3 regions of the Bacillus infantis NRRL B-14911 genome follow, and region 3 is predicted to be linked to each of the others. Evidence: riboswitches for the same ligand, from Rfam matches in the RefSeq annotation. Region 3 holds a riboswitch; each other region holds the start of a gene.
What was found. Region 3 has a riboswitch for cyclic di-AMP ahead of glnA (type I glutamate--ammonia ligase). Riboswitches for the same ligand answer to the same signal wherever they lie in the genome.
Positions count from the first base shown of each region.

Region 1: it holds a riboswitch for cyclic di-AMP, as region 3 does, so the genes downstream of both, N288_RS13420 (CBS domain-containing protein) here and glnA (type I glutamate--ammonia ligase) in region 3, are expected to answer to the same signal.
Region 2: it holds a riboswitch for cyclic di-AMP, as region 3 does, so the genes downstream of both, N288_RS01100 (dicarboxylate/amino acid:cation symporter) here and glnA (type I glutamate--ammonia ligase) in region 3, are expected to answer to the same signal.

Region 1 is NC_022524.1:2,652,068-2,655,315, forward strand. It holds gene N288_RS13415 (class I SAM-dependent methyltransferase) at 1-401, shown strand, start outside; gene N288_RS25170 (hypothetical protein) at 499-660, shown strand; gene N288_RS13420 (CBS domain-containing protein) at 820-1,263, opposite strand; cyclic di-AMP (ydaO/yuaA leader) riboswitch at 1,518-1,656, opposite strand; gene N288_RS13425 (hypothetical protein) at 2,026-2,211, shown strand; gene N288_RS24340 (LysM peptidoglycan-binding domain-containing protein) at 2,376-3,152, opposite strand.
Region 2 is NC_022524.1:186,781-190,028, forward strand. It holds gene N288_RS01085 (hypothetical protein) at 1-249, shown strand, start outside; gene N288_RS01090 (twin-arginine translocase TatA/TatE family subunit) at 278-445, shown strand; gene N288_RS01095 (undecaprenyl-diphosphate phosphatase) at 532-1,353, shown strand; cyclic di-AMP (ydaO/yuaA leader) riboswitch at 1,426-1,563, shown strand; gene N288_RS01100 (dicarboxylate/amino acid:cation symporter) at 1,637-2,860, shown strand; gene N288_RS01105 (potassium/proton antiporter) at 2,934-3,248, opposite strand, start outside.
Region 3 is NC_022524.1:4,766,679-4,769,926, forward strand. It holds gene N288_RS23625 (hypothetical protein) at 1-148, opposite strand, end outside; cyclic di-AMP (ydaO/yuaA leader) riboswitch at 578-720, opposite strand; gene N288_RS23630 (Na-translocating system protein MpsC family protein) at 933-1,337, shown strand; cyclic di-AMP (ydaO/yuaA leader) riboswitch at 1,468-1,607, shown strand; cyclic di-AMP (ydaO/yuaA leader) riboswitch at 1,640-1,783, shown strand; gene glnA (type I glutamate--ammonia ligase) at 1,880-3,226, shown strand.

The DNA.
Region 1 (3,248 bases), 2.1 Mb from region 3:
TCTATTCCATCTATGCTCTCGGCTGGACAACGAGCCTCGAGGAAACGCTGGGTAATATCCACAGGTTTTTAAAGCCTGGCGGCACTTTCATTTTCAGCTGGGAACATCCATTTTTCAGCAGAATCCGGTGCAAAGATTCCTCCATTATTATCGATAAGCCTTATCACGAAGAAGGCATTTATAACCATGAGGGGTGGAATACGCCTGCTTTTATGCAGCAGTATAAGGTAAGCACCTATATCAATGCGCTGGTCAGCCAAGGTTTTAAAATCGAGAGAGTGATAGAAGAAGCATGCCTATCTGAGGAAGACAGGAAAAGGCACAGCAACCGCTGGTATTCCTATGAAAAAGCCCAATTTCTTCCGACAACTATCATTATTAAGAGCACAAAAGCTATTTAAAGGATAAGAGCCGGGTACGCCCATGAATCTTACTGCTTCATATGCAGCATCTTCACCGCTGCTTTGTATAGTCTTTTGTAACTATATGGGATTAAGAATGATTAATGCGGAAACCGGCATGAATTATGGCAGATATGGAAAGATTATTGCCGAAACAGGCCCGATTATAGGCATATCAGGAATGATTGTGAAGGTATCCGGAATGATCGTCCTTAATTTTGATGTAATCTCTTTAAATGTCGGGCGAAGCAGCTTCTAGATGTAATGCTCACCCTTCATTTTAAAGACTTCCCCCTAAAATTGATGCCATTTTCCAACGGAACAATGCAATCCCAGTATCAATCCTCCCCTAACCCCTGCCGCGCCAAAAAGTCCATACAAAATTGTATGGACTTTTTTTCTAAATAAAAGCGGCTGCTTATGTTGTCTTGCTCTGCTCCCCGGGAACAGACAAGTCCCTTTCTTTGAAGCTGCCTGCCAGATAATCGATAATTTCCCTTCTTCGGATCAATCCTATGAATACGCCGCTGTCGTCAGTAACAGGGACAAAATTCTGATTTAGTGATGAATTAATGATTTCTTCCATCTCACTGCTAACTAGCACTGGCTCATATGATCTATGAAGCGGCACATCCTTCAGCATCACTCCCTGGATCTCATTAAAGTCGACCCTGCCCATGCTTTTGAGCTTCCATAACAAGTCTCCTTCCGACAAGGAACCTACATACTTTCCTTCTTTATTTAATATCGGAAAGGTTGTATAACGGTGATACTCCATTTTTTCCATGGCTTGCCTCATTGTCCAATGGTCGTAGACAAAAACCAGTTCATTTTTAGGCAATAAAAAAAACGCGATATTCATTACAGCTGATTCTCCTTCTTCTTATCAGTGAACACCTGCAGCATTCAATCCGGCTTAATGGTTCCCTTGGGGTTATTGGGCACAAACTGTCCCTTGGCAATGAAAATGCCTAAACAGCCACATTCCTTTTCTTCCCTGAATACAGCCGCTCTAAAACGTACGCAGGTAATTTACAGCACAAAAAGACCTATCCTGGCTCCAGGCAGCTTCTGCAAATTTGGATGCAAGGGGCTGCTCATTAGGCGGTCTAAAATGACCTCACTCGCTTTAGCCGACGAAGTTAGCTGACGGGCAGGATGGCGAAAGATCATTCTCATCCCTCCTGCTTCCTGCAGGATTAGCCCCAAAAATTGGTTCCTCCGCTCTCAATATGAGATTAAGCCGATTCATTTTTCAGGTGTTGAAATAATTTTACTTCCAACTTTCCGTATAAGCAAATTTCTGCATATCCCTTTTTTCATCTGACTTTCAGCATTCTGCAGAAAAATGAGTGAATCCTCTATTCTACAAAGACATCACCATGTTTTCAACCCGTTTATTTCTTTTTTTATTTCTTTTTTATTTCTTTTTTATTTTCCGTTGACAGCCATTAAGTTCGTGAGTAAGATAAGGCAGAACAGGATTTATTATTGGAAATCATGACTTAAAAATCCGGTTTCTCCTCCTCTGTTTTTGTATAAAACAAGAGGATCTGAGAATAGGAGAAACCATGATGGAATGCATGCATTATACCTTTTAAACACCACAGCAACGGGAGGATTTATGGGAAACACTTGCCGATATGTCATTAATGCAGTTGGAAAAGGCGGAGAAACCTACTATACGCAATGCAAAGATAAAAAAGAAATGGAAGAATGGATTTCTGAGCATCAGGACCGGATAGTGATGGAGGAAATCAAGGTGAAGGACAAAAATAAGCATCCGCTGCTGAAGCTGTTTTCAAAATAAAGCATAACACCCTATAGACTTGTACGATAGAGAGCTTGCTGAAGCTCTCTATTTTCTACCTAGCCATTCTACTTTCACTTAAGCAAACATTGCCGAAGAAGTCTGGAAATAATCATGGGGAATGGCAAGGGAGGGGACCGCTGGATCCCCTCCCTTTTTCATTTTCAGTATGCTTTCACGCTTCCGAGAATCGAGATCATCGTCCCGTAAACCTCTTCTGATTCCTCCTGGTTCACATAATGAATGGTGAATCGAAGCAGCTTCCCGTCTACATTTTTGACAATGATGTTTGCCTGGTCAGTTTTGTTATGTGCGTGCAGCACCATCATACTGTCTCTATAAAATGGAAGCTGTACTGGTTTCATGTCTTCAGGCTTGCCAATCGTCCTAAGATATTCCAGAGAATTTTTCTTTACTTCATCCATTGCTGATTTTCCGTCAAGAACTTCCACTCTGGCAAAATACCGGCTATTCTTCCCATATTCCAAAAGGAAGCGGCGCGGCTCTTCTGCATGAAATGTGTAACCTTTCTTGGGGGAAACGGACAATTTCACCTTTTCAGCATCATATGAAGCAATACTGCCTTTATTGACTGACAGATTCTGCCCTATTAGGATCAGGTCGCTCCTCAGTCCGTTTATTTTCTTGAGTTCAGCGACACTGAGACCGTATTTTTGTCCGAGTCTCCAAAGTGTGTCTCCTTTCTTCACTGTAATCTTTCCGGGAACCTCCAATCTGCTGCCTGCATAGATCAAATCGCCCTTTAATTTATTGAGATGCTTCAGCTGTCCGACTGTACTGCCATATTGCCTGGCAATGCTATAGAGAGTGTCCCCTTTTTTGATGGTATAAAATTCTTCAGCAGATGCAGTGCCCTGGCTGAATGTTAGAATGCCAAGGGCGACAAGCGCTGAAGCAGCCAGTTTTTTTACTTTTTTCATTTTAGAATCCCCCTTCTGTCAATCTTGTTGTATTTTGCCTTCACAACAGATTAGACGGGGAGAACAAAGAACCGTTTCAGAGGGACAAGCCCATTT
Region 2 (3,248 bases), 300 kb from region 3:
GATGACAAGCGTTTTGAAATGATTGTACTGGAGGAGGGCAAGGCTTTTTCGAAAGAAAAACCTTTTGAGCGAAAAGGGAAGCTCCTGGGAACAGCCCCGTATCTTCCATTATTGGCAGCGCCGGCCGGCATGCTGCTTTATAGAAGGTATTTCCGGATGGATATCATGCTGGAAAAATTGAGGTTCCTGCTTACGCCGGTCTTTTTTCATTCTAAGTTTTTTATCTCCTCCTCTGTTAGTGATGGATAAAAATTAATCTGAAAAAAGAGGTGCAGAGATGAGGAATTTAGGATTTGGGGAAATCATGATCATCGTTTTTGTTGCGCTGCTAATATTTGGTCCGCAAAAGCTTCCTGAGCTTGGCAGGGCAGCCGGCAATACGCTTCGTGAATTCAAAAAGGCAACAAAAGGCATCATGGAAGATGATAAAGAGAAAGATAAATAAATAGATGGCAGGACTGCTCCGCCGAGTGAGAGCTCATATTTGAAGCTTTTGCGTGCGGGGCAGCTGTTTTGTTCTGGAGGAAAATGATGAAAGAGATGATTGTTGCCCTGATATTGGGCATTGTTGAAGGTCTCACTGAGTTCGCGCCCGTTTCGTCTACGGGCCATATGATTATAGTGGACGATATTCTATTAAAATCCAAAGAGCTTTTCTCGAAGGAAGTAGCCAATACATTCAAGGTTGTCATTCAGCTTGGGTCGATCCTTGCGGTGGTGATTGTGTTCAAGGACCGGTTTATCCAGCTCCTCGGGCTGGGTAAAGGGGGGAAGGAACAATCGGATGGACCGAGGCTGAAGCTCACGCAAGTGATTGCAGGCCTGCTGCCTGCTGCGGTTCTTGGGCTTCTGTTCGAGGATTATATAGATAAGTATCTGTTCTCTGTCAATACAGTGGTAATCGGCCTTGTGGCTGGAGCATTGCTTATGATTGCAGCTGATTATTATTCAAAGAGGAAGCCGGCCATTGAGACAGTGGACAAGATCACTTACCGGCAGGCAATCCTCATTGGATTGTTCCAATGCATCGCTTTATGGCCGGGCTTTTCACGGTCAGGCTCCACAATCTCGGGCGGGGTGCTGCTTGGACTCAGCCATAGGGCAGCCTCTGACTTTACCTTTATTATGGCGGTGCCTGTCATGCTTGGAGCGAGCGGGCTGTCGCTCTTGAAAAATTGGGAGTATTTCACGCCTGATGCCATCCCATTCTTCATTGTCGGCTTCATCAGTGCCTTTGTGTTCGCCCTGGCCTCAATCCGTTTTTTCCTGGCGCTCATCAACAGAATCAAGCTGGTGCCGTTCGCCATTTACAGAATTATCCTGGCGGCAGTCATTTATTTTGTTTTTCTGTGAGGCTAAAGTACAGTTCCAGTATTTAAATATTTACAGAAGCTAGGTTCATAGAGTAAAATTAAAAAAAATTTATCGAAAGATGCGCTTAATCTTTTAAAGAGCGGGGGATCCAACCGGCATACACATGCCTCGGGGTGAATCCTTTACAGGTAGGGCACTCTCAAAGCCCGAATCCGACAGCTAACCTCGTAAGCGTTATTGAGAGGACAAGTCTGCGTTCAAACACAGAGGTCTCGCCCTCTGTGTTTTTTTATGCTAAAAATTCGATTAAGGAGGCTGCATGATGAAACTATCAACAAAGATTATCATCGCTCTGATTGCGGGGGGCATTGTCGGCTTATTATTGAACTTATATTCCCCGGATTTATTTGAAACATTGAACACCTACCTGTTCACTCCGCTGGGGAAAATATTCCTCAACTTGATCAACATGCTCGTTGTGCCGATTGTTTTCTTCTCCATCACGCTTGGCACCGCCGGTCTCGGCGATCCGAAGAAGCTTGGAAGGATTGGCTTGAAGACAATTTCTTACTTTTTGGCGACTACCTGTATGGCTTTGATCATAGGGATCGCATTCGCCTATATATTCCAGCCGGGAACTGTAGGAACTTTTGATACTACCGGCGCGGAGTTCCAGGCGGAGGAGGCGCCGCCAGTATCAGACACCTTGCTGAATATCATTCCGACAAACCCGATTAAGGCATTTACAGAAGGAAACATGCTGCAGATCATTACCTTTTCTGTTTTCATCGGTTTTGCACTAACCATGCTTGGCGAGAAAACCAGAGGGGTCCTGAAGCTGTTTGACCAGGGGAATGAACTGATGATGTATCTTGTGAACCTGATCATGCGTTTTGCTCCGTATGGAACCTTCGGCCTGATCGTATCGGCAGTTGGCACTCAGGGAGTAGATGCGATTAAAGCGATGGGGCTGTACATGGGTGTGGTCCTTGCAGCGCTGATCGTCCATACACTTGTGACTTACGGGTCATCAGTATACTTTCTGGCAAAGCGTAATCCATTTGAATTCTTCAAGGGCTTTGCCCCTGCAATGAGCGTGGCCTTCAGTACATCGAGCAGTAATGCCACACTTCCGGTTTCCATGAATGTGGCCCAGAAGAACTTGAAGGTCCCTGAATCGGTGAGCAGCTTCGTTCAGCCGCTTGGCGCCACGATCAATATGGATGGAACAGCGATCATGCAAGGTGTGGCCACCATCTTTATCGCGCAGGTATATGGCCTTGATCTGACGTTCACCCAGCTTGTGACAGTCGTTCTGACAGCTGTGCTTGCGAGCATCGGAACAGCAGGCGTGCCGGGTGTCGGCCTGATCATGCTGGCGATGGTCCTTCAGTCTGTTAACCTTCCTGTTGAAGGGATCGCCCTGATCATAGGGATCGACAGGCTTCTTGATATGACGAGAACAGCCGTCAATATTACAGGCGATGCCGCTTGTGCAGTCATCGTCGGTGAATCTGAGAAAAAGAAAAACAGGGAATTAACCTGATAATAGGGAAAGCAAAACACCGTCCGGATGAAGGACGGTGTTTTTTGATGGAACGGGTGAACCGCGGGAAGTACTACGCAGTCGGTTCGGCCGCTTCTTCTATTTTTTTCTGCAGAAGAAGCTTCTTGAGCTGCGGTTTGCTCTTGCGGCTGGCGAGGATATACAGCACATCCCCTGGAAGGATGATGGTGCTGCCGGCCGGGGTAATCAGTTCATCATTGCGGATGATGGCATTCACAAGCGCACCTTTAGGGAACGGGATATCAATCAGGGTCTGCCCGATGATCTGGGCATCATCCTCCATTTCGTATTCAATCATTTCTGCATCTGCCTTTCCGATGGACACAAGCTCAAGCGAATGCATAGGCGTCGTTTTTTTCGGTCCGGT
Region 3 (3,248 bases):
CCCTGCTTTTTAAAGCTCTGATCACTTGAGGATCAGATGAAACAAGGCAGCATGAATGCGAATCGCTCAAATGGCTTTGTACCCGCAGGAGCACTTCTTCATTTGGAATGCAGACAAGTATGGCATCCTCTGTTTGAGGCAGTGTCAACACAGTTACCTCCCTTCTTTTTTAAAGCCCTGATTTACTCGTTGCTCAGAGATCATCAAAAAGCATTATCATGCCTGAAAAGTTGTGAAAGCGTTTGTTCTCAGCTGAAATACTGGAAATAAAAACCATATTCTGAATACAAAAAGAGACCAATGATTACTTCTCCCCCAATATGAATCCAAGAGCACAGATCATCCGCATCTTTGTCCAGATGCAAAAAACTGCATAGAAAAATCTCTTGTTCATTTGGAGAAAAAGCACCCATTGGTCTACTTAACACCCAGCCGGCTGGCATCAGCCCTCTATGTGTTCTGTCTTCCATGTTCACTTTTTCAAGATAGGCATAATAAAAAGACCTTCTTATCACTCAAGCTGCCCTGTCCGTTGTTTGACACAACAAAAAGGGCCCCCTGAAAAGGCGGTCTCTATGACCTCCTTCGCTTTAGCCGACGAAGTTAGCTGACGGGTAGGATGGCGAAAGAGTTTGAATCTCATCCCTTCTGCAATAGCAGAATTAACCCCTGTTGATTGGTTCCTCCGTTCTCGTTTCCGAGACTAGGCCGAATATTGAGTTGTTTGATTGCTGTTTACGAAAGCAATCGTACTCCTGCTCAAGGAAAATGTAAATCTTAAAAAAATGCCATATTTGGCTGTTTTTTTTGATATTGAGGATTTTTCTTTAGTTTTTCTCTTAAATGCTGACTAATTAGCTGTTTTTCGATGTTTTTTGAAATTCATATTTTTATTGACTTTAGCAGTGCCTCTCACTAACATAAACCTTGAAATTCGCTATAACTTTGAAAATCTCAGGGAGGAACTGGAATTGCAATCTTCTAAACGACGATTAGAGGCTGAATTAAGTGAAGCATTCATCAAGCTGCAAAGGGAGCTGATCGGCCGCGGGCCGCAGGAGACCAGGACATATATTGTGGAGGATATGGTCATTGCCAGATTCAAAGGTGTCCTGACCGTGGAAGAAAAGCACCTGGTTGAACATGAAACCGGCAGGCAGCTTGTCAAAAAGATGCGGCAGGTTCTAAGAGAAATGTACAGCACGAACATTGAGGAGATAGTCGAAAAACATACCAAATGCAAAGTCCTTTCAAGCCACAGTGACATCAGCACCAAAATGGGAGAACGCATGGAAGTGTTTGTGCTCGATAGAAACCTGGAAAAATGCCTTGAGTAAAAAAGTTGTATTTCTTTAAAAAAGAGAGCATTTTCGAGAAAAGTGGATTTTTCTAAAGAAATTCAATCCTAATTTCTTATTTTCCGGGTTTTTCCTTTATGCGAGTGGAGATTATCATAAATCCTAATTCTGACCTGATCCGCTGAATCCATACAGAACGGAGGACCCAACTGATTATTCCAGAATAATTATGGGGTGAAGCCGAAAGGCCGGGGGACTTCTGCCTTCCGAACCCGTCAGCTAACTTCGTAAGCGTTGCAGGAGAGAGGAGCGATATCCATCCAGCCTGATTACAATTAAATAGCACTGAAACGCTGAATCTTATTGAGCGGGGGAACCAACTTTTGACTGCATGCTGCAGTCTTGGGGTGAAGCCATGAATGGCAGGGAGACTCTTACCTTCCTAATCCGACAGCTAACTCCGTAAGCGTTGTTTAAGAGAGTGATCGTTGCCATACAAGCACACGTTTGTTTACCTGTGCCTAAGCTGCGGAGAATACTCTCCGCAGCTTTTTTAATTTTAGTAAAAGGGGATCGTGCCGATGACTCAGGTATCAGAGCAAAACAAAAATTATATTAAAATAAAAGAAGCCCAGAAAAAATATCATATAGAACTTCTTCATCTTCAATTTGTTGATTTAGAAGGAGCCCTTAAGCATGTGACCATTACCTTTGATCAGCTGGACGATGCCTTAGAGGGGAAAATCATGTTCGATGGCTCCTCCATACAAGGTTTCAGCCCTATCAACCAATCAGACTTATACCTTAAGCCGGACATAAACACTTTTTCCGTCATTCCATGGTCGATAGAAGAAGGATATAGTGAAGCCAGGCTTTTGTGCAGCGTGGCCAATCCTGATGGCACCCCATTCGAGGGTGACCCCCGCAATGTACTGAAGAGGACGGTAGAGAAAGCGGCAAGCTATGATTATTCAATCAGCATCGGTCCGGAACTGGAATTCTTTTTATTTGGGATGGATGAGAGTGGCAATCCTACGACAGTTCCTCAGGATAGCGGAGGATATTTCGAACCGGCCCATGACCTGGGTGAAAAAGTCCGCCTGGAAATCTACCGGACCTTAAAGGCCATGGGATTCAAGATTGAGGCCTCCCACCATGAGGTCGCAATGGGCCAGCATGAAATTAACTTTAAGTTCATGGATGTCCTGGCATCAGCCGACAATGCCACCACATATAAATGGATCGTGAAAAATATCGCCAAAAACTTCAACCTGCACGCCTCCTTCATGCCGAAGCCAGTCCAGGGATTGAACGGTTCCGGCATGCATGTGAATATTTCACTGTTTAAAGACGGGCAGAATGTATTTTTTAACGAAAATGATCCAAACGGACTCTCGGAAGATACTTATTATTTCATAAACGGCCTGATGAAAAACATTGCGACTCTTACAGCCATCACCAATCCGACAGTCAATTCCTATAAGAGGCTTGTCCCGGGGTTTGAAGCGCCTTGCTATATGGCCTGGTCCACATGCAACCGGTCGACCCTGATCAGAATTCCCTCATCACGGGGAGCCGCAACCAGAGTGGAAGCACGCCATCCCGATCCATGTGCAAACCCTTACCTGGCTTTTTCGGTGATTGCAGAAGCAGGGCTGGAAGGAATCCGATTAAAGCAAAGGCCTGCCGATCCCATTAATGAAGACATATACAGCATGCCCGAATCCAAAAGAGAATTACTCCGGATCAGCCACTTACCGGACAATCTGGAAACAGCACTCGATTTATTGGCAGACAGCCCTCTCGCAAGAAAAATTCTCGGCGATCACATTTTCAGGAAGTTCATTTCTCTAAAAAGAGCTGAGTGGAAGGAATACCGGAACACAGTGCACGACTGGGAGCTTAAGAGGTATCAGATGAAGTTTTGAAGATGTGGGGCCGGGGGGTCAG